One region of the Thioalkalivibrio sp. K90mix genome, then DNA from elsewhere that is predicted to be linked to it. Evidence: riboswitches for the same ligand, from Rfam matches in the RefSeq annotation. Region 1 holds a riboswitch; the other holds the start of a gene.
What was found. A riboswitch is a leader RNA that binds a small molecule or an ion and turns the genes downstream of it on or off. The one in region 1 is predicted to bind cobalamin.
Positions count from the first base shown of each region.

Region 1 (14,649 bases):
CGCCCGGTCGCGGCGAGCGGCTGTGGGACGTGGGCGCCGGCTCCGGTGCCATCGGCATCGAGTGGATGCTGGCGGATCCGGCCAACACCGCCGTGGCCATCGAGCCGCGCGCGGAGCGCCTGGAACGCATCGCGCGCAACGCGAGCACGCTGGGAGTGCCGGCGCTGCGTCCCATCCACGGGCGGGCGCCGGAGGCGCTGGAATACCTGCCGCCACCCGACGCGATCTTCATCGGTGGTGGGCTGACGACGCCCGGGCTGGTGGAACACTGCGTGGAGCGTTTGCGCCCGGGGGGGCGGCTGGTCGCCAGCAGCGTGACGGTGGAGGGTGATGCGGTGCTGGCGGCGGCGCACGAGCGCCACGGCGGCGAGCTCACGCGGATCAACGTCAGTCGCTCGGAGCCGCTGGGCGGCATGGCCGGCTGGAAGCCGCTGCGGCCGGTGACCCTGTGGTCCCTGCGCCGGGGCTGAGGGAAACGCCGAGCGGGGCGCGTGTCCGGGTGACCCCCGGCGTCGGCTTCGCCTCGGCCTGCACGGCCGGCGAGTTGGAGGCACTGGTCCGCGAGGTGCTGGCCGAGGCGCACGCCGTGTTGCGGGCGGGGGGCGGCGAGGCGATCGAGACCCGGCAGCTGGCGGCCCCGGGGCACAAGGGCGACAGCCCGGCGCTGTGGACGGCCGCGCGCGACCTGGAGCTGGAGCCGGTGTTCGCGTCGGCGGCCGCGCTGGCCGCGCGCGACGCTGCCCTGTCCACGGACTCCTCGCGCTCGCGTGCCGCCGCCGGGGTCGGTTCGGTGGCGGAGGCGGCGGCGCTGGCGGTGGCCGGCGACGGGGCGCGCCTGCTGCTGCCGCGGCGGCTCTCGGCACGGGCGAGCTGCGCGGTGGCCGTGCGGACGGTGAACGGGACAGACGGGAATTTCGAGGAGTTTTGATGACGGTTCATTTTGTCGGAGCGGGGCCCGGTGCGGCCGATCTGCTGACTTTGCGCGGGCGCGATCGTATCGCGGCCTGCCCGGTATGCCTGTATGCCGGTTCGCTGGTGCCGGAGGTGGTGCTGGAACATGCCCCGGAGGGGGCGCGCGTGGTCAACACCGCGCCACTGACGCTGGACGCGATCATGGAGGAGATCGAACGCGCCCACGCGGCGGGCCAGGACGTGGCGCGCCTGCACTCCGGCGATCTTTCGGTCTACAGCGCGCTGGGCGAGCAGATCCGCCGGCTGGAGGCGGCCGGGATCGACTACAGCATCACGCCTGGAGTGCCGGCGTTCTCTGCCGCCGCGGCGACCCTGGGGCGGGAACTGACGGTGCCGGAGGTGGCGCAGTCGTTGGTGCTGACGCGCACGCCGGGGCGGGCGTCCTCCATGCCGGAGCGCGAACGGCTGGCGAGCTTTGCCGCCACCGGGGCGACCCTGGCGATCCACCTGTCGCTGCACAATATCGAGACCGTGGTCGAAGACCTGCGGCCGCACTATGGCTGCGATTGCCCGGTGGCGATCGTGTTTCGCGCCAGCTGGCCGGACGAGACCGTGGTGCGCGGTTCGCTGGGGACTATCGCGGAACGGGCGCAGGCCCTGACCACGCGGCGCTCGGCGCTGATCCTGGTGGGGCCGGCGCTGGACCCGGGGGATTTTCGCGACAGTGCGCTGTACGACCCGTCGCACGTGCGCCGTTACCGCGGCATGGACGGGGACTAAGCGGTGGCGCCCCTGATCTTCCGCAGGCAGGGATAACGCCGGTGGGTGTTGTGGGACACGGGGCTTTTCGCCTGCAAGCAGGCTCCCACATCGCCAGGAACCTGTAGATACCGTCTTGCCCTACGGGGTGCAAGGGGTTTCATGGCGGGCTTGATACGGGGTTTGGGATTTGAGCACACCGAAGGCGATGTGCAGGAGTTTGCGCATAGCCGCCCCGATCGCCGACATCTTGGCCTTGCCGCGTGTCAGCAGACGTTGATGCTGGTGTCGCACGTCCGGGTTGTACCGGGTCGCCACCACCGCCGCCATGTAGAGCGCCTTGCGCAGTCGGCTGGAACCGATCTTCGCCAACCGCGAGGGCCGCCGGACCGTGGTCCCCGATTCTTCCAGGACCGGTGCCAGCCCATGGAACGCCGCCGCTTGTCGAGCGCTCGTGAACGCGCGGCTGCGCAGCGCTGCGGTCATCGAGGCCGACAGCACGCGGCCGATGCCGGGGATGCTCTCCAGCAAGGTCCGATCCCGCTTCAGGTGGTGATGGGCGTCGAAGTGATCGTCGATCTGCTGCTGGAGCCGACGGTGTTCCTCACGCAGGGCCTGCAGGACGTTGTCGATCGACGCCTGAGCGAGGGTGTCCTCACTGAAACGCGCCTTCTCCAGGCGGTTCTCTTCGCGCCGCATATCCTGTTCCAGAGCCTCCAGGCGGCTGAGCAGGCGCTTGAGTTCCCGCACCTCCGGCGGTTCGGGCTGCCAGCGTCGTGGTGCGCGTTCGATGCCGTAGCGGGCCAGCATCATGCTGTCCTTGCGGTCGGTCTTGTTGCGCACCCCCATGCCCTTGGCATGCGAACGCACCTGGGCCGGGTTCAGCACGTGGACCTGCACCCCCTGATCATGAAGCCAGTACGCCAGCGGCTCGTGGTAGATGCCGGTGGCCTCCAGATACACATGGAGCCCCTCGGGGGTCTCGCCGGTGTTGCGCTCGAGCCAGTGCAGCAGCTCCCGGTACTGGTCTTGGCGGTTCGGGAACACCTTGGGCTTCACCTTGCCCGCCTCCAGATCCCGGACCCACATGCAGTCGAGCTTGTTCTTGCTAACATCAACGCCAATATGAGCCATCTCGTCCTCTCGCCTTGTCCGTACAGCCTCACCCGTCCGTCACGGAGGGGGGTCTTGGATACCGTTCAAACTTCGAGATGAGAAAGGACTCGGGGGCCAATCTACAGAACAGGTTCGTGACCTCAGGAGCCTGACGGGTTACCCGAGCCCAATACGGTTCATGGTAGCGATCCGTGAACCGCAAGACACAAGGAGTCTGCTTGCAGGCGAAGGCGGTTTCTTCCCGATCAGGGTCATGGCAAGGGGCCGCCATGCGGCGGCCCCTTGGTTCCCGGCCGGTTTAGCGGCGGCGGTAGTTGTCGTGGCAGGCCAGACAATGGTGGCGCACGCCGTTCAGGGCCTCGGTGGCGCGAAGCTGGAAGTCTTCGTTCTCCAGGTCGTCGGCCGACTCCACCTTGCGCTGCAGTCGTTCGGCGGCCTCGCGGTAGGCTGCCTTGTACTCGGAGAACTCCGGGTCCTCCCAGGCCGCGGGCAGGGCCCCGGGTTCGCCGTCCCGCGCTGGTGTCTCGCGTGCGAACCAGGTTTCGATGTCGTCGGCGCGGCGCGCCAGTTCCTCGGCCAGACCGGGCAGACGTTCGGCGAATGGTGCGTCATAACGCAGGATCTGCTCGATGCTGCGGTAGGTGGCCGAGGTGCCCTGCATGCTCTGCTGACGGAAGCGCTGGAAGGCCTCGGTCGCATCCACTTTGGCCGGATCGTCCAGGGTCTCGTCATAGTCGCCCCAGGGGCCCGGCATTGTGACAGTGACCTCCGCGGTGGCCGGGCTGCCGGTGGCAGCCAGCAACAGGATCGCAAAGAGGGTGGTTCTCAACGGGTGGTGGATCGGTTGCATCCAGTTCATGTCGATTCTCCCGGTCATTTCTCAGAAGCGGAACTGGTGCTGCAGGTGCAGCTCCCAGTCCGAGGTGTCGGTGTCGCGGTCCAGCCACATCAGTTGGGTCTTGTGCCGCTGGCCACGGTGATACCAGTTGAGGCCGGCACCCCATTCACGCTGCCAGCGCTCGTCAGTGCCAAGATCGTCGCCTGCGTCGTGGCGCAATACGGCGTGGCGCGCGGCGAACTCCAGTCCCTCCACCGGCAGCGACTGCGCCAGTTCCAGTTCGGCCCCCAGGTCGTGGTAGCTCGCGGTGCGGTCGGGGGAGACATCGCGGCGGAAGGCCGCCAGCGACAGCGAGGTATGGGCGAACTTGACCACCGCGTCGGCGGTGGCGGTGATCCAGTCGGCGCGTTGGTTGGCCACCGTGTCTTCGATGCCGCGGCTCCAGTCGCGCAGGTGGTTGCGGCTGGCGGCCTGTACGCCGGCGCCCAGGGCGACGGTGCGCTCCACGGCCTGGCCTAACGTGGTGTTGTCACGTGGGACTGCGCCGACCGGGGCCCACGCGCCGCGCGCACTGAACAGGTGGCCGGATGTGGAGGGGCGATCGTCGCGCTGATCCAGACGCCCGCGACCGTCAAACACGCCGATGGCCCATGCCCGGTTGTCGCCGGCGCCGCCCAGCAGGGCGATACCGGTGTCGCGGCCGGCCGGAACCTCGAACTGGTTGCCGGCGATGCTCAGTTCGGTGAACAGGCGGTTGGGTCCGCCGATATCCCGCGACAGGCCGAAGGGGACCGTAAACTGGCCAGCCCGCAGGCCCAGGTGTTCACCCAGTGCGTACTGCAACCAGATGTCGCGCATGGACAGCTCGCCGCTGCTGAAATCCGGCTGCAGGCGGAAGCTCAGATCGGGGTGGAACAGGGTGCCCGAGGTGTCCAGCCAGGCACGACGGAAGTCGAATTCGCTGCTGGAGCCATCCGGGTCTCGTTCGTAGCTGTAGCGGCCCTGGATCAGCGGATCCAGGGTGACCTGCAGGCCGTCTTCCGCGTCGCCGAATTCGAAGCCGGCTTGTGCCGGCGCGATGCCCGCGGCCGTCATCAGGCACAGGGTGGCCAGGGCCGGGACGGCATGCTGTCCCGGTCGGAGATGGGTATGGTTCATTGTTGGGTTGCTCCCTTGGACGCGCGACCCCGCACGCCGTGGATGAAACGACGCCGGAAGCTGGACAGGGAGCAGGGGAGGCCGGGCGATGCGAGCACGCCGGTCTGGCCCGCTCGGCCGCCCACCGCGGCGTCGGGTGTCGTCCAGGCCGGTCTCCGGACTCGCGAAGTGGATGCGCGATGCATCCAGGGCGGATCGCCTTCCCGCGGGCATCCCGGGGATGCGCCGCAGTGGCATTGGATCCGCCCGTCTCCGCCTACCGTTGCGGGGGCAGTGCCGGCCTTGCGAATGTCGATTCGCGCACCGGCTTCCCGATTATCCCCGGCGGCTGAGCGCCGGGGCACCTAGAGAGGGGCGAACCGTAATGGAGGGAAAAGAGGGGGTCAAGTTTGTCCGGGTATCCCGGGAAACGGTGTAGTGGGGGCGAACCCGGCTCCCCTGGAGGCTGATAATTGATGCAGATCATCTCCGGGGCGGATTTTGATCGCGACCAGGTTTCCGCGTCTGTAGGGTGGGTTTTAAGTGGTTTGGACCGAGTCTATTTCGGTTCGCGCCGATATCCGCTTCTCAGATGTCTGTTACTCATCTGTTACTCAAGGGAGACCTGTATGAAAACGCTTTCCGGATTCCGCATGACGGCGCTGGCCGCCTGTGCGGCCCTGGCGTTCGGGGCGGCGGCCCCGGCCGCGGCCGATACTGACTATTCCGAGTACCGCGACGTATTCGAGCCGCTGCCGGCGCTGCCGCCGATCCCGGCGGATAACTCGATGACCAAGGAGAAGATCGAGCTGGGCAAGATGCTCTTCTTCGAGCCGCGCATCTCCAGCTCCGGCGTGATCTCCTGCGCGACCTGCCATAACCCGGCGCTGGGCTGGGCGGACCGCATCCCGCGCGCGGTGGGCCACGACGGCCAGGTGGGCGAACGCAATACCCCGACCGTGCTGAATTCCGGCTTCTTCACCGCCCAGTTCTGGGATGGTCGCGAGGACGATCTGGAGGGTCAGGCCCTCGGTCCGATCCAGGATGCGATCGAGATGGCGATGCCGCTGGAGGAGGCGATCGCGCGCCTGGAGGAGTTCAACGAGTACCAGGAGAAGTTCGAGGCGGCCTATCCCGACTATGACGGCGACAACGTGATCAACACCGACCACGTGGCGAAGGCGCTGGCGACCTTCCAGCGCACGCTGAACACCCCGAACTCGCCGCTGGATCGCTGGCTGGCCGGGGACGAGGGCGCGATGAGCGAGCAGCAGATGCGCGGAATGAAGCTGTTCGCCGACAACGGTTGTGTGGCTTGCCACAGCGGCCCGGCATTGACCGACAGCAACTTCCACCGCATCCAGGTGCCGGGCTCGGAGGACAAGGGTCGCTATCTGGTCACGGGCGACGAGGCCGACAAGTTCGCCTTCAAGACCCCGACCCTGCGCAACGTCGCGCTGACCTACCCCTACATGAACAACGGCGAGACCGCCACGCTGGACGAAGCGATCCGCATCATGGGGCAGGAGATGCTGGGCATGGAGTTCAGCGATGACGAGGTCGCGGACATCGAGGCCTTCATGCATGCACTGACCGGCGAAATGCCGCGCTTCGACATCCCTGCGCTGCCGTAACTGGCCGCACTGGGATCGGGTGTTTCAAGCCCCCTCCGGAGACGGAGGGGGCTTTTTCGTGGTCAGGACTATTCGACCGTGATGGTGATCTTCTCGGAAACAACTGGTGGGTCGAAGCTGATGTGGCGGTAGTCCATGAACAGCAACTGCAGGGTGTATTCGCCGGGTTCCAGTTCCAGCTCGCCCTCGGTCTGCCCGCCACCGAAATGGCGCTTGTGGTCGGAGAAGGGCAGCGAGACATCCAGGTCCACCTCGTCGAGCGGCTTGTTCACCAGCAGGTGGTGGTGGCCGGTGTTGTCCATCTCTACACCGGCCGGGGCGACACCCATGTCTCGCAGGCCCATCTGGACCCGCACCGGGCTTTCGAGCGTTTCGCCATCCTGCGGGCTGATGAAATAGACCTTCGCGCCATCCGGCGGTGCAATACGATCGGCGGCCGTGGCGGTGCCGACCAGGGCAAGGCCTCCCGTCAGCACGAGCAGCGTGGAGAGCCGAGTAAGAGTGGTGTTCATGGGTGCTCCTTGGACCCGCGTGCGGGCAGTCGGTTGGCTCGTTTACGAGTATAGTCGGCGGTCCGCGCGGCAGTACGGTGGCGTTCTGCTACCCTATGCGCCTTCGTTTTCCACCTCCCGATCGAGACGAGTAGCCCGCATGAGTTTTCGCACCCGTTTTGCCCCCAGTCCAACCGGCTATCTGCATATCGGTGGTGCCCGCACCGCGCTGTTCTCCTGGCTGTATGCGCGTCACCACGGTGGTGAGTTCGTGCTGCGTATCGAGGATACCGACCTGGAGCGCAGTACCGCGGAGTCGGTGAACGCGATCCTCGAGGGCATGAACTGGTTGGGGCTGACCTACGATCACGGGCCGTTCTACCAGACGGAACGCTTCGACCGGTACAAGGAAGTGATCGACCAGTTGATGGCGACGGGCCACGCCTATCGCTGCTACTGCACCAAGGAAGAGCTGGATGCGATGCGCGAGGAGCAGAAGGCGCGCAAGGAAAAGCCACGCTACGACGGACGCTGCCGCACCCGCACCGAACCGCGCGAGGGGGTGGAGCCGGTGATCCGTTTTCGCACCCCGGACGAGGGTGTGACGGTTGTCGACGACATGGTGCGCGGCAAGGTCGCCTTCCAGAACCGCGAACTGGACGACCTGATCATCGCGCGCTCCGACGGCTCGCCGACCTACAACCTGACGGTCGTGGTCGATGACATGGACATGGGGATCACCCACGTGGTCCGCGGCGATGACCACCTGAACAACACCCCGCGCCAGATCAATATCCTGAAGGCGCTGGGTGTCGAGCCGCCACGCTACGGCCACCTGCCGATGATCATGGGCCCGGACGGGGCCAAGCTGTCCAAGCGCCACGGCGCGGTTTCGGTGATGCAGTACCGCCACGAGGGCTACCTGCCAGAGGCACTGCTGAACTATCTCGTCCGTCTGGGCTGGGCGCATGGCGATCAGGAGATCTTCTCGGTGGACGAACTGGTGCGCCTGTTCGATATCGAGGACGTGAATCAGTCCGCCTCGGCGATCAACCCGGACAAGCTGTTGTGGTTGAACCAGCATTACATCAAGACGCTGGACCCGGATCATGTGGCGCTGGAGTTCGGCTGGCACCTGGGTCAGCTGGGCATCGATCCGGCCAATGGCCCGGCGATGCGCGACGTGGTGATCGCTCAGCGTGAGCGAGCGCGCACCCTGCGCGAGATGGCCGAGAACAGCGTGTACTTCTACCGCGAGTTCGAGGACTACGACGAGAAGGCCGCGCGCAAGCAGCTCACCGCCGAGGCCCTCCCGGTGCTGCAGACGCTGCATGACGGTTTCAGTGCGCTGGGTGCCTGGGAGAAGGAGCCGCTGCACGAGGTCGTGGTGCACACCGGCGAGCGGCTGGATCTCAAGCTGGGCAAGGTCGCGCAGCCGCTGCGTGTGGCCCTGACCGGCAGTACGGTATCGCCGCCGATCGACGACACCCTGGTGCTGATTGGGCGTGAGCGATCACTGGCTCGAATCGAGCGGGCGTTGAAGAAAATTTCGGCGGAAGCGGGTTGACACTCCAGGGGGTGCTGGCTACAGTACGCGCTCGCCTGACACGGGGCCATAGCTCAGCTGGGAGAGCGCCTGCATGGCATGCAGGAGGTCGGCGGTTCGATCCCGCCTGGCTCCACCAAATTCGGGTGTAAGCGAGTTCACCGATGCATCGTTTTGGGGTTATATCCATCTGGGTGGGTCTGGTGATCGCAGTGGTTGGACTGTTCGGCGGTTTCGGGCTGATGTTCACCGGGGAGCAAACCTGGTCCAAGCCCCTGATTGCGGCGGTTCCGATCGGATTTCTTCTGGTGTTTACCGGTGTTGTAACCACGATCATTTATCGTGAGACCGCCGGAGGTCACAGAAGCGGCCGGCCCCAGGGCCCGCCAAACTAGCAACAAGACGTTGCCTCTACGTCCCCATCGTCTAGAGGCCTAGGACACCGCCCTTTCACGGCGGCGACCGGGGTTCGAATCCCCGTGGGGACGCCATTATTCCGAAAAGGCCCGAACCGAAAGGTTCGGGCCTTTTCTTTTGTGCAGGACGCTACCCGTGCTGGCCCGGGATCGCTTCAGGCGAGCCGCGGGTTCTGCTGCAGCGCCTGCTCGGATGGGTGTCGTCGGGGGATGATGCAGTGGTTGATGCGCAGGAGTTCGCGTTCGCTCCACTGGCGCCAGACGTCATCGCGAGCAAAGCGGGCATAGTCGAGCAGGGTTAATCGTTCGATATTCGGGTTGCCGTGGTCGTGGGCCAGACGGCGTGCCCGCTCCAGCTCCTGCCAACCCTCGTTGTCGGTGCCGTCGCTGTGTTCCAGCAGCGCATGGGCACGCAGTCGCCGGATTGCGGGCTCGAAGCCGTGGTCGCCTCGTTTCAGGCAGTTGGTCAGTGTAGCGGTGGCGATCTGCAGACGCTCAGAAGGCTTGGCTCCGGTTGCATGCAGTGCGTCGAGCAGGAAGAGCTGAAAGATGGTGCTGACGCCATCCATGATGTGGCGCAATGCGTCTGCCTGTTCCCGGAGTGGTGCCACGGCCGAGGTGTCGCCCTGGCGCGCCAGGGCCCAGTGCTGTAGTGCCAGGCCTGAGGCCCGCCAGAGGGGATAGTCATAGTCCTCGGCAATCGCGAGCGCGCGGCGGGCGGAGGTCAGGGCTTCGTCAGGGTCGTCGGCGAAGAAGCCAAGCGCTGCCCGGAAGGCGTATACAAAGGCCTCTGTGGGGCGGTGCTCCAGCGCTGCGGCCTCGGCGCAGGCCGCATCCATTTCCTCCCACGCGCGAGCGTGGTTGCCGAAGAAGAGGAGCGTCCAGGCCATGAAGCCGCGTGAGCTGATCGCGGGGTTCTCGGTGTGGCGCGCGACCAGGTGCGGGTGGTCGTCTTCGCGGTACAGGGCGAGCGCCTGGGTCTGGTGTTCCAGCGCCAGCGGTAGCTGGCCACTCCAGAAGTGCGTGTTGCCTTGTACGTAGTGTGCGGCGATTCGTAGCAGGCGGTCGTTCGACTGCTCTGCGACCTGTTCCATGTCGTTGGCCAGTCGGTGGGCTTCATCAAAGCCGTGCCAGGATCCGGCGCCGTGCCAAAGGCCCCAGAGCACACGGAAGTACTGCACCGCATCTCGCTGAGGCGCGGTGATGCCCAAGGTGCGTTCGAAGATCGCGTGGACCGTGCGGGAGCCGTACCCCAACAGGGCGAGGTTTGAGGCACCCAGTCCGCCCAGAGCTCGCTGCGTCTGCGCGTCGCGTTCTTCCGAGGGTTCCCGGTCGCCTAGCTCGCGATCGAGACAGCTGAGGGCATCTTCGAAGTAGTGTGATGCCTCCAGCAGCATGCCCCGGGCGAACGCCGCCTCTCCCGCCTCGAGCCAGGCGGGCACGGCCTCGTCCACACGTCCGGCGTGATAAAGATGGCTGGCCACCTGGCCCCAGTCGATATTGCTCGTGCCTTGATCGTCACGCAGGAGATCCGCCAGGCGGCCGTGAAGACGCGTTCGTTCGGCCACCAGCATGGATTCGTAGGCAGCCTGCTGGAATAGGGCGTGACGGAAACGGTAGCGCACACCGTCCAGGACGCCGACCGGCTCGACGAACCCGCGGCCCGTGAGGCGGCTGAGCTGGCGGCGGATCGTGTCGGCTGGCTGCTCCAGGAGGTGACTCAGGATGCGTGTATCAAAATCGCGTCCGATTACGGCGGCGGCGTGGGCCAAATCCCGCGCGGTCCCGGTTTGTTCCAGGCGTGCCACCAGCAGATTGGCCAGCCCGGGCGGCAAGGTGTCGGGGAGGGTCCCCGTGCGCGCGGCTTCGAGGGTGTAGCGCGTCAGCTCCTCGAGAAAAAGCGGGACGCCCTCGCCGCGTTCGATGAGTTGCGCGCGCAGGTGTTTCGTCAGGCGATGCCGGGTGTCGCAACGCTCGATGAGTTCATGTGCAGCCTGGTCGGGCAGGGCGTGCAGTCGCAGATGCTCAAGCGGGACATCGCGCCAGTTGGAGCGAAAGCTCATGCGGGCCGTGAGCAGGGTCAGCAACGGGCGGTCATGCAGGCGCTGATACAGGCGTCGAAGGAATTCGGCCGTGCCGGAATCCATCCAGTGCAGGTCGTCACAGATCAGCAGGAGGGGGCCTCGGCGGGCTCGGCGCCGGGCGAGCTCGACGAGGACATCAATGATGTGATCCCGGTCGAGTCCCTGCGCGGCCAGCGCTTCGAGCCCGTTGCTGTCCGGGTGTGTGAGCCAGTGCGCCAGGGCGTCGGCGATGTCCGCATCGAGTGAGCGAGCGGTGCCGAGGACCCGTGCCAGTCGCCGCTGGCGGCTGGCATTCATGCTGCCGAGTCCAAGCCAGGTGGCGAACGCCTGACGCACGGGCGCCAACAAGTGCCGCGAGCGGTCCTCGCGGCACTTCAGCAGGAAGCGCGAGCGCGCCTGGCCGCGGATGCGCTCGTCGAGGTGTCGTGCGAGACGGCTCTTGCCCAGTCCGGCTTCACCCTGGATCAGTACAAAGTGCGGCTTGTGATGTTTGAGTGTCTGGCGCCAGATTTGGTGCAGGCGCTCAAGCTCCTCTGTGCGTCCCGCCAGGGGGGTGAGGCCACCTCGGGCGTGCTGGGCATCGACACGATCCAGGGGGCCGGGGTCGCCCGTGACGCGCTGGCTTCCTTCGGGTGCTCCCGTGCCCGCGTGAGGGCTGAAGAGAAAATATCCCGAGACGCGCTGGTGCACGGATGGAGAGACCACGAGCGTTCCCGTGTCGGTCGAACGCGCCAGAGCCTGCGCGCGCTGGCTGAGCTGGCCAGCGGGGTCGGGGGTGTCCGGGTCGACCCCTGTTACGATGAGGTCGGTATCGACGCTTATGCGCAGCTGACAGTCGCTTGGTGCTGTCTGCAGGACTTGCCAGGCGGCGTGGACGGCATCGACAGTGGCCTGCTCGCGTCCTGCAGGATAGCCAAAATAGGCGAGGAGGCCGCAGCCAGGGGCCCGAACGACATGGCCCCGATGGTTCAGCAAGACCAGGTCCAGTTGCTCCAGCGTGTGTTGCATGCGTTCATGCTGCAGCTCTACGTCAAGGTCGGAGTCCGCCTGGACAAGGCAGGCCACGACGGTGACCCGGCGGCGCTCGGCACGCAGGGAGGCTGTCTCGGGTGTGGCAGTCGGAGACACCGTGGCCGGTGCCTTTGGTGTTGGGACCAGGATTTCGTCGCGGGTTCGCACCAGTAACTGACCAGGGCCATCGACCGCCTGGCGCTCCAGGCGGCCAAAGTGTTCCAGCGCCCGCTCGCGGTTACCCATGCCGGCCAGGGTCAGCATGACCAGACGGTGCAGAGCCTCTTCGTGGGGCTCCATCGCCACCAGGCGCTGGAGCTCGGTGAGCAGGGCCTCGGCGTCTGAGGAATGACAGAGAACGTCGAGATTTTCCTCGATCAGAAGGAGCAGCTGGGACCAGTAGTGGTCGCGCTGTGTCTGTGCCCAGGCGGCGAGCTCGGGGAGATCCTGGAGTGCGCGCACGGGATCAAGAAAGGGCCCATGGTAGTGGCGGATGCTCGCGAGGGTATGTGCGGCCAGTTCGTTGCAGCTCAGGTGGCTGCGGTCGGCCCGCAGGCGGTGCAGGGCGAGGAAATCGATCTCGGTGTGCCGGGCTGAAGCTGAAAGTGGACGTAGCGCGGTGTGGCTTCAAGCAGGGCGGTGGGCAGGTCCGGGAGTTGGCGCCGCAGCTGAAAGAGGCCCTGGCGCAGGTTGACACGTGCGCTGTCGCTGTCCAGCTCGGGCCAGAACAGGTGCGCCAGCTCCTGGCGTGGAACGCGCCGTGGACATTCGGCCGCCAGGTAGGTCAGCAGCAGCCCCAACTTGGTGCCGGACAGGGCGGGCACATCTCGTCCCTCGACCCGCACGCCGACTGTGCCGAAGGTCGTGATCTCCAGATGAGCCAACCATCCCCCCTATCGCAAACGCCGGGTGCATGCCAACAGACGACGTCGCCGCTGTTGCCGGTGCCCGGGTGGTTATTGCGTGTCTTGCCCGCGCTGTCTGGCCGCGAGACGATATCACCTGGATTGTAACGGGATTTGAGGGGCCGGGTCAGTCGATCCGGATGGTGGTGTATCCCTGCCGCTCATAGCCCATGATGGACAGGAAGGTGTTGCCCACCAGATGGACGCCCGGGATCAGGTCCTCCTGGCCCAGATCAAAGCGACGGGTGGCGATGTAGCAGGCCTCCATATGGACGCCATCCAGCTCCTGGATGTCGGCCAGGCGGTCATGGATGTGGCGTACTGCCGAGACGTCCTCGATCTCCAGGTGGTTGGTGTCGCGCGCGATCAATGCGGCGGCACCGCCGCGAAACGCGAACACCATGTTCGGTTCCAGGCCCTGGCGCACCATGTCCTCGTAGGTCTCCTCGATGACGCTCAGCCGGGCAATCAGACGTTCGGGGTCGCCAATGGTGATGTCCCAGAGGATCTGGCCGTGTTCGGCGCCTGCGAGTGCACGCTCGTCTGAGGGCTTTTCTGCCGCCACCGGACCCGTGAGCAGGAAGGCCAGCAGGACAGGACCGATCATGCCGATCAGCCGGTATTTCATGGCGTACTCCTTGCCGACCCGGAGCCGGTTTCTGGGTGACTATGTCTCAAGTTTAGGGCATGGGGACCCGTGTGTGCATGAGCCGCCATGCCTTTGCCTGCTCCGAGGGGCGGCCGCGATGGCCGCCCTCGCGTCTCCCTAGTGCCCGTGGTAGCCGTTGTGCAGGTACTCGACACCATCGAGGTTTTGCACCTGGATCTCGCGTACCGGGATGAAGCGCGCGGAGCCGGGTGCGACGATCTCCTCAGTCACGCGGATGCGGTAGGGGGCTTTGGAATTCAGGATCTGCCCTACGTAGCGCTTGCCCTCGTGGGTCACGCGTACCGGGGTGGTTTTGTCGTGGCGGCTGAAGTTGTAGCTGACGCCTTTGGGGTAGTGCAGGTTGCGTTCGGAAAAGGTCATGTCTGGGCCTTGCTGGATGATGTTCTTTAATTGGGTGAAGTCTTCTTGATGGCCTCGAAGGCCTCGAGTGCGGCCTGGCGGCTGGCTTTCAGATCGACGATCGGGTCGGGATAGCCCGGGGTGCCGCCGGCGCCCGGGGCGTGAATATACCGTGTTTCGGTCTTCTTGAGCACCGGCAGAAAGCTTCGCACGAATCGCCCGTCCGGGTCGTATTGTTCCCCCTGGCGTTGCGGGTTGAAGATCCGGAAATAGGGTGCCGCGTCGGCGCCGCAACCGCCGGCCCACTGCCAGCCCAGGGTGTTGGAGGCGAGATCGGCGTCGACCAGGGTGTCCCAGAACCATCGGGCGCCGTGTCCCCAGTGCAGGCGCAGGTTCTTGGTCAGAAACGAGCCCACGACCATGCGCAGGCGGTTGTGCATCCAGCCGGTTTCCCACAGCTGGCGCATCGCTGCGTCCACGATCGGGATGCCGGTGCGGCCCTGCTGCCACGCGGCGAGGTCGGCCTCCGATTCGCGCCAGGGGAAATCTTCGAAGCGCGGGTTCAGGGGCTGTTCCGTCGTGTGCGGGAAGTGATAGAGCACATGGTGCGCAAAATCGCGCCAGCCGAGTTCACGCACGAAGGACTCGGGTCCCTTGTGATCCAGGCTGACGCCGGCATCGCGCAGTGCGCGCAGCACCTGGCGCGGCGAGACCTCGCCAAAATGCAGATGCGGTGACAGCCGCGAGGTGCCGTCCTGGTCGGGACGGTCGCGGCTGTCGGCATAGCCTGC
Region 1 is NC_013889.1:863,051-877,699, forward strand. Features, by position in the region: gene TK90_RS04055 (bifunctional cobalt-precorrin-7 (C(5))-methyltransferase/cobalt-precorrin-6B (C(15))-methyltransferase) at 1-470, shown strand, start outside; gene TK90_RS04060 (cobalamin biosynthesis protein) at 500-928, shown strand; gene cobM (precorrin-4 C(11)-methyltransferase) at 928-1,692, shown strand; gene TK90_RS04070 (IS110 family transposase) at 1,813-2,805, opposite strand; gene TK90_RS04075 (cytochrome c) at 3,086-3,646, opposite strand; gene TK90_RS04080 (porin) at 3,668-4,783, opposite strand; cobalamin riboswitch at 4,912-5,146, opposite strand; gene TK90_RS04085 (cytochrome-c peroxidase) at 5,416-6,396, shown strand; gene TK90_RS04090 (DUF4399 domain-containing protein) at 6,465-6,908, opposite strand; gene gltX (glutamate--tRNA ligase) at 7,048-8,454, shown strand; tRNA gene TK90_RS04100 (tRNA-Ala) at 8,497-8,572, shown strand; gene TK90_RS04105 (hypothetical protein) at 8,598-8,828, shown strand; tRNA gene TK90_RS04110 (tRNA-Glu) at 8,849-8,924, shown strand; partial or broken gene TK90_RS04115 (AAA family ATPase) at 9,005-12,828, opposite strand; gene TK90_RS04120 (hypothetical protein) at 12,977-13,477, opposite strand; gene TK90_RS04125 (hypothetical protein) at 13,616-13,879, opposite strand; gene TK90_RS04130 (deoxyribodipyrimidine photo-lyase) at 13,906-14,649, opposite strand, start outside.

Region 2 (14,649 bases), 680 kb from region 1:
CCTCGCGTACCGCCCGCAGGGGGTTCGTCAGTGTGCGCAGGACCAGCCGGCCCGGGTTCAGACGGGAGGGGAATGAGTTCATCCCGTCAGTATGTGGCAATCCCGTGACGGTTTCGTGACAACACCAGCCCCGAACCCTGCCCTCGCCGATCAGCGCCTAGCCAGCAAGCGTCAGGACCAGAATCACGAGTGTCAGGGTCTCCACCAGCTCCAACGTCGCCCCGGCCGTGTCGCCGGTGAAGCCTCCCAGCCAGTGTCTCAGTACGCGCGTTGCCACCCACAGCGTCAGGCCGGCGGCGACCAGGGCCGGTATCACCCCCCAAAGGCCGGAGAGCAGGCCCAGCACCAGCACCACGACGGCCGAGCCGCCGACGACGCCGATGGCGGCGCTGCGAGGAAGGTGCTTCGCCATGTCCGCACCCAACCCCACCGGGTTCACGTAGGGCGTGGTCAGAAACAGCACCGGCGGCACCACGCGCCCCAGCAGCACCGCCAACAGCAGCGCGATCCAGGCACCGGTATCGGCCACCGCCACCAACGCCGTGCCTTTCAGCAACAGAATCAGGATCAGTGCCGCCACCGCCATCGGGCCACAGGCCGGGTCCTTCATGATGGCCTGGGCCCGCTCCGGATGCCGCTGACCGCCGACCCAGGCATCCACCGTGTCCGCCAGCCCGTCCAGATGGAGTGCACCGGTGAGCGCGACCCAGAACGTCAGCACCAGCGCCGCGACCAGCAACACCGGCGCCCCTGGGATCGCGGACAGCCCGATCCCCACCAGCACCAGAAGCAGACCCAGGATCAGCCCCACCAGCGGATAGGCCAGGAGCGAACGGCCGAGGTCCTCGGGTCGCGGCTCCTGCGGGGGCGTCGGCAGTCGCGTCAGGAACTGCAGTGCCAGCCAGAAGGGGGCAAACACGGAGTTCATTACTCCCCTCCTTCCAGTCTTGCCGTAGGAGGCCAGCCCCCTGGCCGATGGGGCGTTGGCCCATTCCCAATCGGCCAGGGGGCTGGCCTCCTACAGGTTTCGTGCCCGATCACGAGGGGACCCCTTCGCGCTGGCCCGGCTCAACAACGTACAGCGAGGCCAACGGGACTTCGATCGACAATAGCTTCTCCAACGGCCAGCCCTCCAGGTATGCGCGGAGCAGGCGAATCACCCCACCGTGGGTGACGACCAGGACGCGATCACCCGGCGCGACCACGCTCTGCTCCCAGCCGGCCAGCACCCGGTCGCGGAAGCGGCCGAGGTCTTCGCCGTTGGGCGGCGGATAGCCGAAGGGATCCTGCCAGAACCGCCCCAGGGCCTCGGCATCGTCACACATCAGCTGCTCCGCGGTACGTCCCTCCCAGTCCCCGAAATGTAACTCCTGCAGGCGTGGATCACACTGCACGGGGATTCCGGCCGCGCGGGCGAAGCCTTCGGCCGGAAGCCGACAGCGCTGCAGTGGCGAACACACGACGCGATCCCACTCGCCGGAGGACTCGAACGCCGCGCGCATCGCCCTCTCGCCTTCAGGGGTCAGCGGATCATCACAGCCACGTCCGCGAAAACCGGTGCCGGTGGTCTCGCCGTGGCGCAGCAGGCCGATCCGGGCTGCAGCGGTCACCGGGTATCGCCCGAGACGCCGGCCTCGGCGAAGGTCGCCATGCCGGCGTGCAGCTCGCAGGCCAGGCGCAGCAGGGGCACGGCGGTGGCCGCGCCACTGCCCTCGCCGAGGCGCATGCCGAGATCGAGCAGCGGCTCGGCCGCCAGTGCTTCCAGCAGCCGCTGGTGACCCGGCTCCGCCGAACTGTGGGCGTAGAAGAACCATTCCGCCGTGCCCGGACACAGGCGCTCGGCCACCAGCGCCGCGGAGGTGCTGATGAAACCATCCACCAGCACCGGCAGCCCGATCTGCGCCGCCGCAATGTAGGCGCCAGCCAGGCCCGCAATCTCGAATCCCCCCAGACAGCGCAGACTGCCGAGTGCCTCGCCACGCACCGCGGCGTGGGTGCGCAGGGCCTGCTCGATCACCTCGGCCTTGTGGCGTACCCCGTTCGCATCCAGACCCGTGCCGGGCCCAGCCAGATCGACCGGGGGCAGGTCCAGTATCGAACAGGCGAGTGCAGCGGCGGCCGTCGTGTTGCCGATGCCCATCTCGCCACCGATGAACAGTTGTGCGTCCCCCCGTCGCGCACGCTCGGCACACTGGCGGCCGGCGTTGAGCGCGCGTTCCAGCTGCGCCGGCGTCATCGCCGGCTCGCGTACGAGGTTGGCAGTGCCGGGCCCCAGGTTCAGCTGCTGCACGCCGGCCACATCCGGGGGCTGGGCCACCGTACCCAGGTTGATCACCTCGATGGACGCCCCCAGGTGCCGGGCCAACACCGAGATCGCCGCGCCGCCATTCGCGAAGTTCGCGACCATCTGTACGGTCACGGCCTGCGGGAAACGCGAAATGCCCTCCGCCACCACACCGTGATCGCCCGCAAACACCGTGATATGCGCCCGCTCCAGCATGGGCTGGGACACACCCTGCATGGCGGCCAGGCGCTCGGCGATCGCCTCCAGTCGCCCGAGCGAGCCCGGTGGCTTGGTCAGATGGGCCTGGCGCTCGGCCGCCGCCTGGCCCGCCTCGACGTTGAGGGCAGCCGGCGGCACCTGCAGCCAGTCACAGTCTTCGGTCACTTGTTCTCCTTATTCGGTCAGGATTCGCGGGCAAGCCCGTCATCGTGGCCGCAGCAGAGCACGCCCTGGATCACAGAAGGTCACCCTTGAGCACATGCGGGAGGCCGGCGACGGTCAGCACGACTCGGTCCATGGCCGGGGCCAGGCGCTGGTGCAGCCAGCCGGCCTCGTCGGCGAACCGGCGGGACAAGGCATCCATCGGGGTAATCCCCATACCCGTCTCGTTGGACACGAACACGAGCGTGCCCGGCAGGCGCGGCACGGTCGCGATCAGGGCCTCCCGCTCGCGCTCGATCAGGGGCTCGTCCTCGGTGCACAGGAGCTGGGTCAGCCACAGCGTCAGACAGTCGACCAGCAGGCATTCATCTGGTCTAGCGGCCTCTTCCAGCGCGGTGGCCAGGCCGGTATCCGCCTCGATCAGGCCCCACTCCCCGGGACGGTCGGCGCGGTGGCGCTCAATGCGGCGCACCATCTCGGCGTCGTCGGCACGCGCGGTAGCGACATAGGTCACGTGCAAGCCGCTGGCATCGGCCAGCTGCTCCGCCAGCCGACTCTTGCCGGAACGCACGCCGCCGAGCACCAGCGTCTTCATGTCACAGCCTCCGAGTTTCCTGCCCGCAGCAGCGCGAGGATGCGCCCCAGGTCCAGGTGCGCCTCCAGGGTATCGGCCAGGCGTTCCAGGCCACGCTCGCGGGCGGTCGCCAGGTCTTCCCCATGCTCCGTCCCCGTGCGCATGCCGGCCCAGTGCAGCAAAGCCTCGGCGGCAGCGGAGGTATCGAATACCCCATGGATATAGGTCCCCGCCACCGCATCGTCCTCGCTGCGCGCGCCGTCCGGGCCATGCTGCAGCTCCAGTAGGGCGCGATCCAGTCCGGGTCCGGTCGTCACACCGGCATGGATTTCGTAGCCCTCCACGTGGGCTTCCTGGCCCAGCACACGCCCCCCGGCAACACGCTCCAGGCGCTTTTCGGGCGCGAGGCGCGTCTCGATGTCCAGCCAGCCCAACCCCGGCGTGGAACCAGGCCGCCCCTCGACGCCGTCAGGATCGTGTACGACCCGACCCAGCATCTGGAAGCCGCCACAGATCCCGAGCACCTTGCCGCCATAACGCACATGGCGGCGCAGCTCGGCCTCCCAGCCCTGTTCGCGCAACCAGGCGAGGTCATCACGCACGGCCTTGGACCCGGGAAGGATGATCAGATCCGCCGGCTGCAGCGACTCGCCCGGGCCGGCGAAGCGAAGGTCCACAGCCGGGTGCAGGCGCAGCGGGTCGAAATCGGTATGGTTGGAGATACGCGGCAGGGCCGGCACGACGACCTTCAGGGCATCCGCCACCTTCTGCGGGACCGCCTCGCGCGGCAGGGCGTCCTCGGCATCCAGGTACAACCCGTGCAGGTACGGGATCACCCCAAGCACCGGCTTGCCGGTCTCCTGCTCCAGCCAGTCCAGCCCCGGCTGCAGCAGGCTGATATCGCCGCGAAAGCGGTTGATCACGAAACCCTGCACCCGCGCGCGCTCCGTCTCGCTCAACAGCGCGAGCGTGCCTACCAGATGCGCGAACACGCCGCCGCGGTCAATATCCGCGACCAGAATCACCGGACAGTCCACCGCCTCGGCAAACCCCATGTTGGCGATATCGCCTGCGCGCAGGTTGATCTCCGCCGGCGAGCCCGCGCCTTCCACCAGCACATGCGCATACTGCGCGGTCAGTCGCCGATGCGAGGCCAGCACGGCCTCGCGGGCAACCGGCTTGTAGTCGTGGTAGGCGCGGGCATCCAGCTCGGCCGCCGGGCGGCCGTGGATGATCACCTGCGCCCCCTCATCGGAGGTGGGCTTGAGCAGCACCGGATTCATGTCGGTGTGCGGCTCCAGGCCGCAGGCGGCGGCCTGCAGGGCCTGGGCGCGCCCGATCTCGCCGCCGTCCAGGGTGACCGCGCTGTTCAGCGCCATGTTCTGCGGCTTGAACGGCACCACCGACAGCCCGCGGCGATGCAGCACCCGCGCCAGCCCGGCCACCAGCACGCTCTTGCCGGCATCCGAGGTGGTCCCCTGCACCATGAGCGTTGTACCGTTCATGCCTGCTGCAGCTCCGTTTCCAGCCGCTGCCAATCGGCCTCACGCCCCGGCAGGCCAAAACGCAGGCTGGCCGGACGGTCGAAACGACGCACGAGGATGCCCTGACGCGCCAGCGCATCCTGAATCGCCTGCGCATGGTCGGTCCGGCACCACTGGAACAGCGGCGTCCCGCCCGCCGGCGGCAAGCCGGCATCCCGCAGCAGCGTCTCGAGCCGGCGCCCTGCCTCCTGCAGTTGCCCGCGCGTCTGTGCCTGCCACGCCCGGTCTTCCAGCGCCTGCTGCGCCACCCACCGCGCGGGACCGGGCACGCTCCACGGTCCCAGCAACTCGGCGATGCGCCGCAGCCAGCCGTCCGGGGCCAGAACGAAGCCGACCCGCGCACCGGCCAGGCCGAAGAACTTGCCCAGCGAACGCAACGCGAACAGGCCCTCGCGCGGCGTATGTCCAGCCAGACTCTGCTGGGGCGTGGTGTCCATAAAAGCCTCGTCGACCACCAGCCAGCCACCCCGCTCGGCGAGCCTACGGTGCCAGTCGAGCAGCGTCTCGGGAGCAAAATACGCGGCGGTGGGGTTGTTTGGATTGACCAGCACCAGTACGTCCAGCGTGGACGCGGCCCCGGCGAGTTCGCCCTCCCTCACCGCGACCACTTCGTGTCCAGCCGCCCGCCAGGCACGGGCGTGCTCGTTGTAGCTCGGCTCCAGTACCCCGACACGGGCAGGCCCCGCTCGCAGCCGGGGCAGCGCCTGAATCGCCGCCTGGGAACCGGCGACCGGCAGTAACGATGCAGCGCCGTAGTACGCCCGGGCGGCGGCCTCCAGCCCGTCCTCGTCCTCCGGGAGGCGCTGCCAGGCCTCGGCGGGCACCGGTCCGACGGGATAACCCTGCGGGTTGATCCCCGTGGACAGGTCCAGCCACTGCGCCTCGGGGATCCCGTAATGCGCCGCCGCCGCACGCACACCGCCCCCGTGGACCTGCTTCAGCGGCCCGCTCGCGGATTCGGTTGTGGCGTTAGACGAATACAAGAATCAGTACTCCTGTGGCGATGGCCACCAGCCAGATCGCCAGCGCGTGATCGACCAACCGCAGTGCGGCATCGATGGCACCCGGGCCCGGGGCGGCGCCGGCACCGAGGACCGGCCGATCCTCGGTACCCCCGGCATAGTGCGCCGGACCGCCCAGCGTCACCCCCAGCGCCCCTGCCCCGGCGGCCATCACCGGTCCCGCGTTCGGGCTCTTCCAGCGTCTGCCCTGGTCGCGCCAGCAGCGCAGCGCCGTCCGCGTCTGTCCGGCCAGCGCATAGGCCAGGCTGGTCAGGCGTGCCGGGACCCAGTTGAGGATATCGTCCAGCCGCGCCGCGACCCGCCCGAAGCGTGCATGGCGCGGCGTGCGGTAGCCCCACATCGCATCCAGCGTGTTCACCAGACGGTAGACCACGACACCCGCCGCACCCGCGACCAGGAACCAGAATACCGTCGCGAACACCGCGTCGTTGCCGTTCTCCAGCACCGACTCCGCCGTGGCCGCACGAACACCGGACGCGTCCAGCTCCGAAGTATCGCGGCTGACCAGCATGCCCACTGCCTGTCGGGCGCCAGGAAGGTCCCCGGCCTGCAGGGCATCAATCACGCGACGGGCGTGCTCCTCCAGCCCGCGCCCGCCGAGCGCCAGCCACAGCACGGCCAGCTCCACCAGCCAGCCGCCCGGGAGGCGGCTCAGCCACCAGGCCGCCAGCCCGAAGGGCACGACCAGCACCAGCACCCAGAAGCCGCCGCGCCAGACCGAATCCGCGTGGCCGAGCCGCTCCGCCCCGGCCGCCAGCATCCCGAATCCTGCCAGCGGATGGCCTCGCCGCGGGTCCCCCAGCAGCCGATCCAGTACCAGAGCGGCGACCAGCAGTGCGAAGGTGGTCATGCGCGGCGTCGAGCCGCGCGCGGCGCATCCGCACTCGAGTCCCGTTGTTGTTCCCAGCGATTCTCGAACACCAGCTCGTCCAGCGGCCGCCGCTGATCCCAGCCCTCGGTTTCCAGCATGGGCCGCTCGTAGAACGCATCCACATGGCCCAGGCAGAGGATCGCGATCGGCCAGGCCCCTTCCGGCATACCCAGTTCGCGCGCCAGCCAGTCCGGGTCGAACAGGGATACCCAGCCCATGCCCAGGCCTTCGGCCCGCGCCGCCAGCCACAGGTTCTGGATCGCACAGGCTGCGGAGCACAGATCCATCTCCGGCATCGTGCGCCGACCCAGCACGTAGCGCTCGCGCCCGTCGGTCAGGGCCACCACGAGCAGCTCGCCGGCATCGCGGATACCCTCGAGCTTCAGCCGGTGCACCTCCGCGGCTCGCTCGCCACAGGCCTCGGCCGTGCGCGACTGTTCGGCCGCCACATGGCCATGCAGCGCGTCGCGCAGCCGCAGGTCCGTCACCCGCAGAAAGCGCCAGGGCTGCATGTAGCCCACACTGGGCGCCTGATGTGCGGCCTCCAGTAGCCGCCGCAACGTATCGGCATCCACCGGGTCCGGGCGGAAATGGCGCATGTCCCGGCGCTCGCCGATCACGCGATACACCGCGGCACGCTCCGCCGAGGCGAACGCGTTCGGATTCTCTTCTGACTGGTTGGGAGTTGGGGCCGTCATGAGGTTCCGTCGAGGCGACGGCACGGCGAAGACACGAAGGAACAGGCATCAAGCCAGCACGCCTGCGCCCTCGACCGTTGCCCGCCGCACGGTCGCAGGATGAATCACCGCCAGGCCGGTCTCCGGGCTTGCGAGCGTCGGACGATGCCGATCGGCAGACGCCTTCCCAGGTGCAGGACCCAGTGGCCAGTCTGCTTCGCCGCTCGCTTACCGTTGCGGGGGCAGCGCCGGACTTGCACCGGCTTCCCGTTTCACCTGCGCACTGCAGGCACCTGGCGAAAGCGAGACATGATACGCGCTCGGGCCACCCGCGACCAATTTGGGCACCAAACCATCTGGCCCTTGCTGCTATGATGAAGCGCTTTCGCTACCCGTTCGGCGCCCCGAAATACGGTATTTTCTACATTACAAACAATACACAACCATCGGATTTTTAATGATTTTAATCGCCATAAAACGCCAGTTGACGCTCCTTGTCACGATACTCCTGTGCGCGGCACCGGCACTGGCCGAGCCGGTCACGGTGACCGACGACGACGATCGCGAGGTCACGCTCGACCGGCCCGCCGAACGCATCGTCAGCCTGGCCCCGCACATCACCGAAGTCCTCTTCGCCGTCGGTGCCGGAGACAAGCTGGTGGGCGTCACCCAGCACAGCGATTTTCCACCGGAGGCGGAGATGATCCCGCGAGTCGGCGGCTACAGCCGCATCGATCTGGAACGCGTGGTCGAAATGGACCCGGACCTGGTGGTCGCCTGGCGCAGTGGCAATTCCAGCTCGCAGATCGAGCGCCTGCGCGATCTGGGACTGAATGTCTATGTCTCGGAACCGCGCAGTTTCGAAGGGGTGGCCTCCAGCATGCGTCGCATGGCCCAGCTCGCGGGTACCGAGGAACACGGCGAAGAGGCGGTGCAGGCCTTTCTCGACGAGATCGAGACGCTACGGCTCGACTATGCCGACCGCGACCCGGTCCCGCTGTTCTACCAGGTCTGGGAGCAGCCCCTGATGACGGTCAACGACGAACACCTGATCAGCGAGGCCATCCGCCTGTGCGGGGGCGACAACGTGTTCGGCCACCTGGACCGCCTGGTACCGCGCATGGATCGCGAGGCCGTGATCGACGCCGACCCGGAGGTGATCATTGGCGGCGGCATGGGCGAGGACCGGCCGGACTGGGTGATTGCCTGGGAACAATGGGAGGACATGACCGCGGTGCAGCGCGACAACCTGTTCTTCATCCCGCCGTCGCTCCTCCAGCGTCACACTCCGCGGATTGCCGAAGGAACCCGGCTCATGTGCGAGGAACTCGAACGCGCCCGCCAGCGCCGGACGGACTGATCCTCCGTGACCCGCTCCTTCCTCCTCGCCACGGGGGTCCTGCTCCCGGCGTCACTGCTCGCGATCCTGGTCGCCCTGGCCTACGGCAGTGTCGCCATCCCCCTCGGCGACCTGCTCGCGGTGCTTCAGGGCGAAGGCAGCCGCCTGCACAGCACGCTGGTGCTGGAACTGCGCCTTCCGCGCGCCCTGGCCGCGTTCGCCGCCGGCGGGCTGCTGGGCGTCGCCGGCGCTCTGATGCAGGTGTTGCTGCGCAACCCGCTGGCCGACCCCTATGTGCTGGGTCTCTCCGGCGGGGCTTCCGTGGGCGCCCTGCTGGCCATGCTCGCGGGCCTGTCGATGTTCTCGGTCTCGGTCGCCGCATTCGCGGGTGCGCTGCTGTCGACGGTGATCGTCTTCGGCCTCGCGCACGGCACCGGCAGCTGGACCCCGACCCGGTTGCTGCTGACCGGAGTGGTCGTAGCGGCCGGCTGGGGCGCCGTCATCAGCTTCCTCTTAGCCGTAAGCCCGACCGCGGAGCTGCCCGGAATGCTGTACTGGCTGATGGGCGATGTCTCTCACGCCCGCAACCCGTACCCCGCCTGGGGCGTGCTGGTACTGGTGGTGCTGCTGGCACTGCCCCTGGGACGGACCCTGAACGTCCTGGCGCGCGGCCCGATGCAGGCGGCCGCGCTGGGCGTGGCCGTGCGTCCGGTGGAGTGGACGATTTACGTCGCTGCGGCACTGATCACAGCCACGGCGGTCATGCAGGTCGGCGCGGTGGGCTTTGTCGGGCTGATCGTGCCGCACATGCTCCGACTGGTCTTCGGCAACGACCAGCGTGTGATCCTGCCGGCCTCGGCGCTGGGCGGCGGCATTCTGCTGACGCTGGCCGACACCCTCGCCCGCACGATGATCGCCCCGGAGCAGTTGCCCGTCGGCGTAATCACCGCGATGCTGGGGGTTCCCGTGTTCCTGTTCCTGCTGTACCGGAGCCGCTGATGCCTCCGCACACTGCCCATCCCCAACGCCACGGCGATCCCCATGCGCCCGGTGCAGAGAGCGTGCACGAGGCGCCCGGACCGGACACCCTGCTGGCGACCCACGATCTGGTCATCGACATCCCGGAACGCGCCAGCGGCACGCCCCTGGACCTGACCATCAACCCGGGACAGTGCTGGGGCATCCTCGGCCCGAATGGCGCGGGCAAGAGCACCCTGCTGCATACCCTGGCCGGGCTGCGCGACGCCCGCACCGGAGAGATCCATGTGCAAGGCCGCCCGCTCCCCGACTACTCCCGTGCCCGCCTGGCGCGCGAACTGGGTCTGGTGTTCCAGAAGCACCACGACGGGTTCCCCGCAACGGTACTGGAGACCGCCTTGATCGGCCGCCACCCTTACCTGCGACCCTGGGACATCGAGACCGCCGAGGACTACGCCCAGGCCCGCGCCGCACTGGCCCGGATGGACCTGGCCGCGCTGGAACACCGCCTGGTGGACACCCTGTCCGGCGGCGAGCGCCAGCGCCTGGCCATCGCCACCGTGCTCACCCAGAACCCGCGGCTCCTGCTGCTGGACGAGCCCACCAGCCAGCTGGATCTGCACCACCAGGTCGCGGTGCTGGACCACATCCGCGGCATCGCCCGGGGCGACCGCGCCGCGATCCTGGTGCTGCACGACGTGAACCTGGCGGTACGCTACTGCGATCACCTGCTGCTGATGTTCCCCGACGGCAAGGCCTGCTGGGGCCCCACACGAACGATGCTGGTACCGTCCGCGCTGGAACGGCTGTACAACCAGCCCCTGAGCGTAGGCGAGATCGACGGCCAGCCGGTATTCCTGCCCACAATCCCGTAAGGCGACCCTCATGGAGTTCTTCCGCACCCTGCCCCTGCGGGCTAGCACCGATTCCCTGCAGGCCAAGCTGACCGTGCCGGCCCTTCCCCGGCTTTGCCCCGCCATCGACACGCTTGTTGAAGAGGCCGGGCCGGATGCCGGGGTCGTCTACTGCCTGTGGGGCGAGTTTCGTGTCCGGCGCGAGTGCATCAATGGCGGGGTACGCTTCAGCCTGCCGGGCTGCCCGAACGCACTCGCCTGGACCCTGACGACCGGGCATCCGCCGACCCCGGAGGCGGTCATGCTGCACCTGACCATCAACCGCCAGGAACACGACCCGGATTTCGTCGAGAGCCTAGAATTCTTTGCCGATAGCTGGCTGGAGCTGACATCGCTGCAGCCGCCCCATGACGGGCCCTGAATGCAATTTTCTTTTGCTTTCATGGTCGGTATGGTTGCAGGGTTGCCCAAGGAGATGTCATGACCCCCACACCGCCGGACAGCGTACGCACAGCCCACCCGACCCAGGACGGCGCGGGTGTGAAGATTCGCCGCATCCATGACTTTGGCGGCGGCCTGGACCCCTTCCTGATGCTCGACGAGCTGAAGGCCAGTGCGAAGGAGGACTACGTCGGCGGATTCCCGTCCCACCCGCATCGCGGCTTCGAGACGCTGACCTACCTCGTCCATGGCGGCCTGACCCACGAGGATTCAATGGGCAATCAGGGTCGCGTGGAGGCCGGCGAGGCCCAGTGGATGAGTGCGGGGCGCGGGGTCATCCACTCCGAGATGCCCCTGCTGGACTCAGACGGGCTGCACGGCTTCCAGCTCTGGGTGAACCTGCCGGCACGGCGCAAGATGGACCCGCCGCGCTACCGCGACGTGCGCGCCGACGCGATGCGCCACCTGCCGGAAGACGACGGCCCGCTGCACTTCAAGGCGATTGCCGGGTCCTGGCAGACCAGCGCCGGGGATACCGAAGGCCCACTGGAGCAGATCGGCGAAGGCGCGGCGATGGCGGATCTGAGCCTTCCGGCCGGCTACCGCCTGTCGCTGGCCGTCCAGCTGGATGACCGGGTGCTCGCCTATGTCTATGACGGCGAGCTCACCGGGCTGAAGACGGGCCAGCTAGGCACCTGGAGCGGACAGACGCAGATCCACCTGATCGCCCAGCAGGATGCGCGGGTGCTGCTGTTCAAGGGCCGCCCGCTGGCCGAACCGATCGCCCACTACGGCCCGTTCGTGATGAACACTCCCGACGAGATCGAGCAGGCGATCAGCGACTACCAGTCCGGCCAGCTCGCGGCCGAGCCGGCCAGTATCGACTGATCCGGCCGGGGCTTCGCGGGCAGGCCCGCTCCCACAGTGATCGAGTGAGCGCTGCCTGTCGAAGCCATCGCCCCCTGTAGGAGCCGCCTTGGCGGCGAAGCCCCTGCCCACGCCGGCCAGCTCCCCGGACCACCCGTTCATCAGTGTTTCCCTAGTCGCTCGCCTCGTTGTCGTCCTCGCGCGCCCAGCCCATCGTGCGCTTTACGGCCTTTTTCCAGCCTCGGTAATAGCGATCGCGGGTGGCCGCATCCATCTGCGGTTCGAATACGCGGTCCAGCTGGCTCTTTTGCTCCAGTTCGTCGCGCGTCCAGAAACCCACGGCCAGTCCCGCCAGATAAGCGGCCCCCAGCGCGGTGGACTCCGTAACCACCGGGCGCTCGACATTGACCCCGAGCATGTCCGCCTGGAACTGCATCATCACGTTGTTGGCGACCGCACCGCCGTCGACGCGCAGCCCTTTCAGCGCGATGCCAGAGTCCTGCTCCATCGCGTCGATCACGTCCTTCGTCTGGTAGGCCAGCGAGTCCAGCGTGGCGCGGGTGATGTGTTCCTTGCGCGTACCGCGCGTCAGCCCGAAAATCGCCCCGCGGGCATACATATCCCAGTACGGCGCCCCCAGCCCCGCGAATGCCGGGACGACATAAACGCCGTCGGAATCTTCCACCTTGCTCGCGTAGTACTCCGAGTCCTCGGCCGAGTCGATCAGCTTGAGCTCGTCGCGCAGCCACTGGATCGCGGCGCCGGCGATAAAGATGGAGCCCTCCAGCGCATACTCGACCTGGCCATCGACGCTCCAGGCGACGGTCGTGAGCAGCCCCGAGTGCGAGGCGACCGGCTTGGTGCCGGTGTTCATCAGGAGAAAGCAGCCGGTGCCATAGGTGTTCTTGGCCATCCCGCGCCCGAAACAGGTCTGCCCGAAGAGCGCGGCGTGCTGGTCGCCGGCCACGCCGGCGATGGGGATCTCGCTGGCGCCGAACATCTCCGTCCCCGTATGCCCCAGCACCTCGCTGGACGCACGGACTTCGGGGAGCATGGCCCGCGGGATTGCCAGCGCGTCCAGCAGCGTGTCGTCCCAGTCCAGTTCGTGGATGTTGAACAGCTGCGTGCGCGAGGCGTTGGAGACATCGGTTACATGCCGCTCACCCCGGGTGAGGTTCCAGATCAGCCAGGTGTCCATGGTGCCGAACAGCAGCTCGCCGCGCTCCGCGCGCTCGCGCGCACCGTCCACGTGGTCGAGCAGCCAGCGCAGTTTGGTCCCGGAAAAGTAGGCATCCACCACCAGACCCGTGCGGCTGCGGATCATCTCCTCCAGCCCGCGCGCCTTCAGTTCATCGCAGAAACTGGCGGTGCGCCGGTCCTGCCAGACGATTGCCGGGTGGATCGGCTTGCCCGTCTCGCGGTCCCAGACCACGGTGGTCTCACGCTGGTTGGTGATGCCGATGGCGGCGAGCTGGGCCGGCTTGATGCCGCGGGTCTCCAGCACCTCGCGTGCGGCCCCGATCTGGGTGCCCCAGATCTCCATCGCGTCGTGCTCGACCCAACCGGGCTCCGGGTAGTGCTGAGTGAACTCGCGCTGGGCGACACCGATGATCGCCGCATCACGATCGAACAGGATCGCCCGGCAACTGGTCGTGCCCTGATCCAGGGCCAGGATGTACTCGCCGTCCATGTTCCCTCCTCGTGCAGCGGGGGACTCGGCGCGGCGCACCCGCGCGGGGTCAGCCCGCCTCGATCAGTTCGACGGTGTTGCCGTCCGGGTCGCGGACGAACGCGGCAGGCCGCCCGGACTGGCTGCGCTCGGCCGAATGCCCGGCGTTCTCCAGGCGTTGCAGCAAAGGTTCCAGACCGTGCACACGCAGGGCCAGGTGGCGGTCTCGGCCACCGCGTACACCGCGTTCGGTGGCATCCGGATTGGGCACGCAGAGCAGATGCAGCGTCTGGCCGCCGCCCAGGTCATACCAGAGCCCCGGAAAGCCGAGATCCGGGCGCTCCACCCGTCGCAAGCCCAGAATCTCGCCGTAGAACCGCGCGGACACTTCCAGATCGGCGATCACGACACTGACGTGATCCAGACCCAGTACGCTGTGCGTCTGAGCCGCCGTCATACGTGCATCAGCCCCGAAGAAGGCTCCAGCAGCACCACCGCCTGTGCCGCAACGCCCTCGCCGCGCCCGGTAAAGCCCAGGCGCTCGGTGGTCGTCGCCTTGACGTTCACGCAACCGGCCGCAAGCCCCAAGTCCGCGCCAATGTTCTCCTCCATCTTTGCGACATGCGGGGCCATTTTCGGCGCCTGTGCGATTACCGTCGCATCCATGTTGACTGGGCGCCAGCCGGCCTCCTGGACCCGGCGCAGGGCCTCGCGCAGCAGCTCGCGGCTGTTCGCCCCGCGAAAGCGCTCGTCGGTATCGGGAAAGTGACGACCGATATCCCCCAGCCCCGCGGCCCCGAACAGGGCATCGCAAACCGCGTGCAGCAGGACGTCGCCATCGGAATGCGCGACAAAGCCGTGATCGAACGGGATACGCACGCCGCCCAGGACCAGATGATCGCCAGGCCCGAAGGCATGTACATCGAAACCCTGCCCCACGCGCATGCCGCTCATGGCCGGAAACCCCCGTCCAGACGTCTCTGCTGCATCAGGTACAGCTGGGCCAGCTCCAGATCCTCGGCGCGGGTGATCTTGATGTTCATCATCGAGCCCTCGATCAGCCGCGGACGGGCGCCATGCCATTCGATCGCGCTGGCCTCGTCGGTCACCGGATGGCCGGCCTCGCGCGCGGCCCGATTGGCCTCCCG
Region 2 is NC_013889.1:1,545,552-1,560,200, forward strand. Features, by position in the region: gene TK90_RS07290 (YIP1 family protein) at 1-82, opposite strand, end outside; gene cobS (adenosylcobinamide-GDP ribazoletransferase) at 158-928, opposite strand; gene TK90_RS07300 (histidine phosphatase family protein) at 1,038-1,610, opposite strand; gene cobT (nicotinate-nucleotide--dimethylbenzimidazole phosphoribosyltransferase) at 1,607-2,668, opposite strand; gene cobU (bifunctional adenosylcobinamide kinase/adenosylcobinamide-phosphate guanylyltransferase) at 2,739-3,260, opposite strand; gene TK90_RS07315 (cobyric acid synthase) at 3,257-4,744, opposite strand; gene cobD (threonine-phosphate decarboxylase CobD) at 4,741-5,700, opposite strand; gene cbiB (adenosylcobinamide-phosphate synthase CbiB) at 5,753-6,655, opposite strand; gene bluB (5,6-dimethylbenzimidazole synthase) at 6,652-7,374, opposite strand; cobalamin riboswitch at 7,470-7,665, opposite strand; gene TK90_RS07335 (cobalamin-binding protein) at 7,811-8,713, shown strand; gene TK90_RS07340 (iron ABC transporter permease) at 8,720-9,691, shown strand; gene TK90_RS07345 (ABC transporter ATP-binding protein) at 9,691-10,545, shown strand; gene TK90_RS07350 (hypothetical protein) at 10,556-10,945, shown strand; gene TK90_RS07355 (pirin family protein) at 11,005-11,853, shown strand; gene glpK (glycerol kinase GlpK) at 12,005-13,522, opposite strand; gene TK90_RS07365 (VOC family protein) at 13,572-13,958, opposite strand; gene ispF (2-C-methyl-D-erythritol 2,4-cyclodiphosphate synthase) at 13,955-14,455, opposite strand; gene ispD (2-C-methyl-D-erythritol 4-phosphate cytidylyltransferase) at 14,452-14,649, opposite strand, start outside.
Region 2: another riboswitch for cobalamin. It lies ahead of bluB (5,6-dimethylbenzimidazole synthase); the one in region 1 lies ahead of TK90_RS04080 (porin).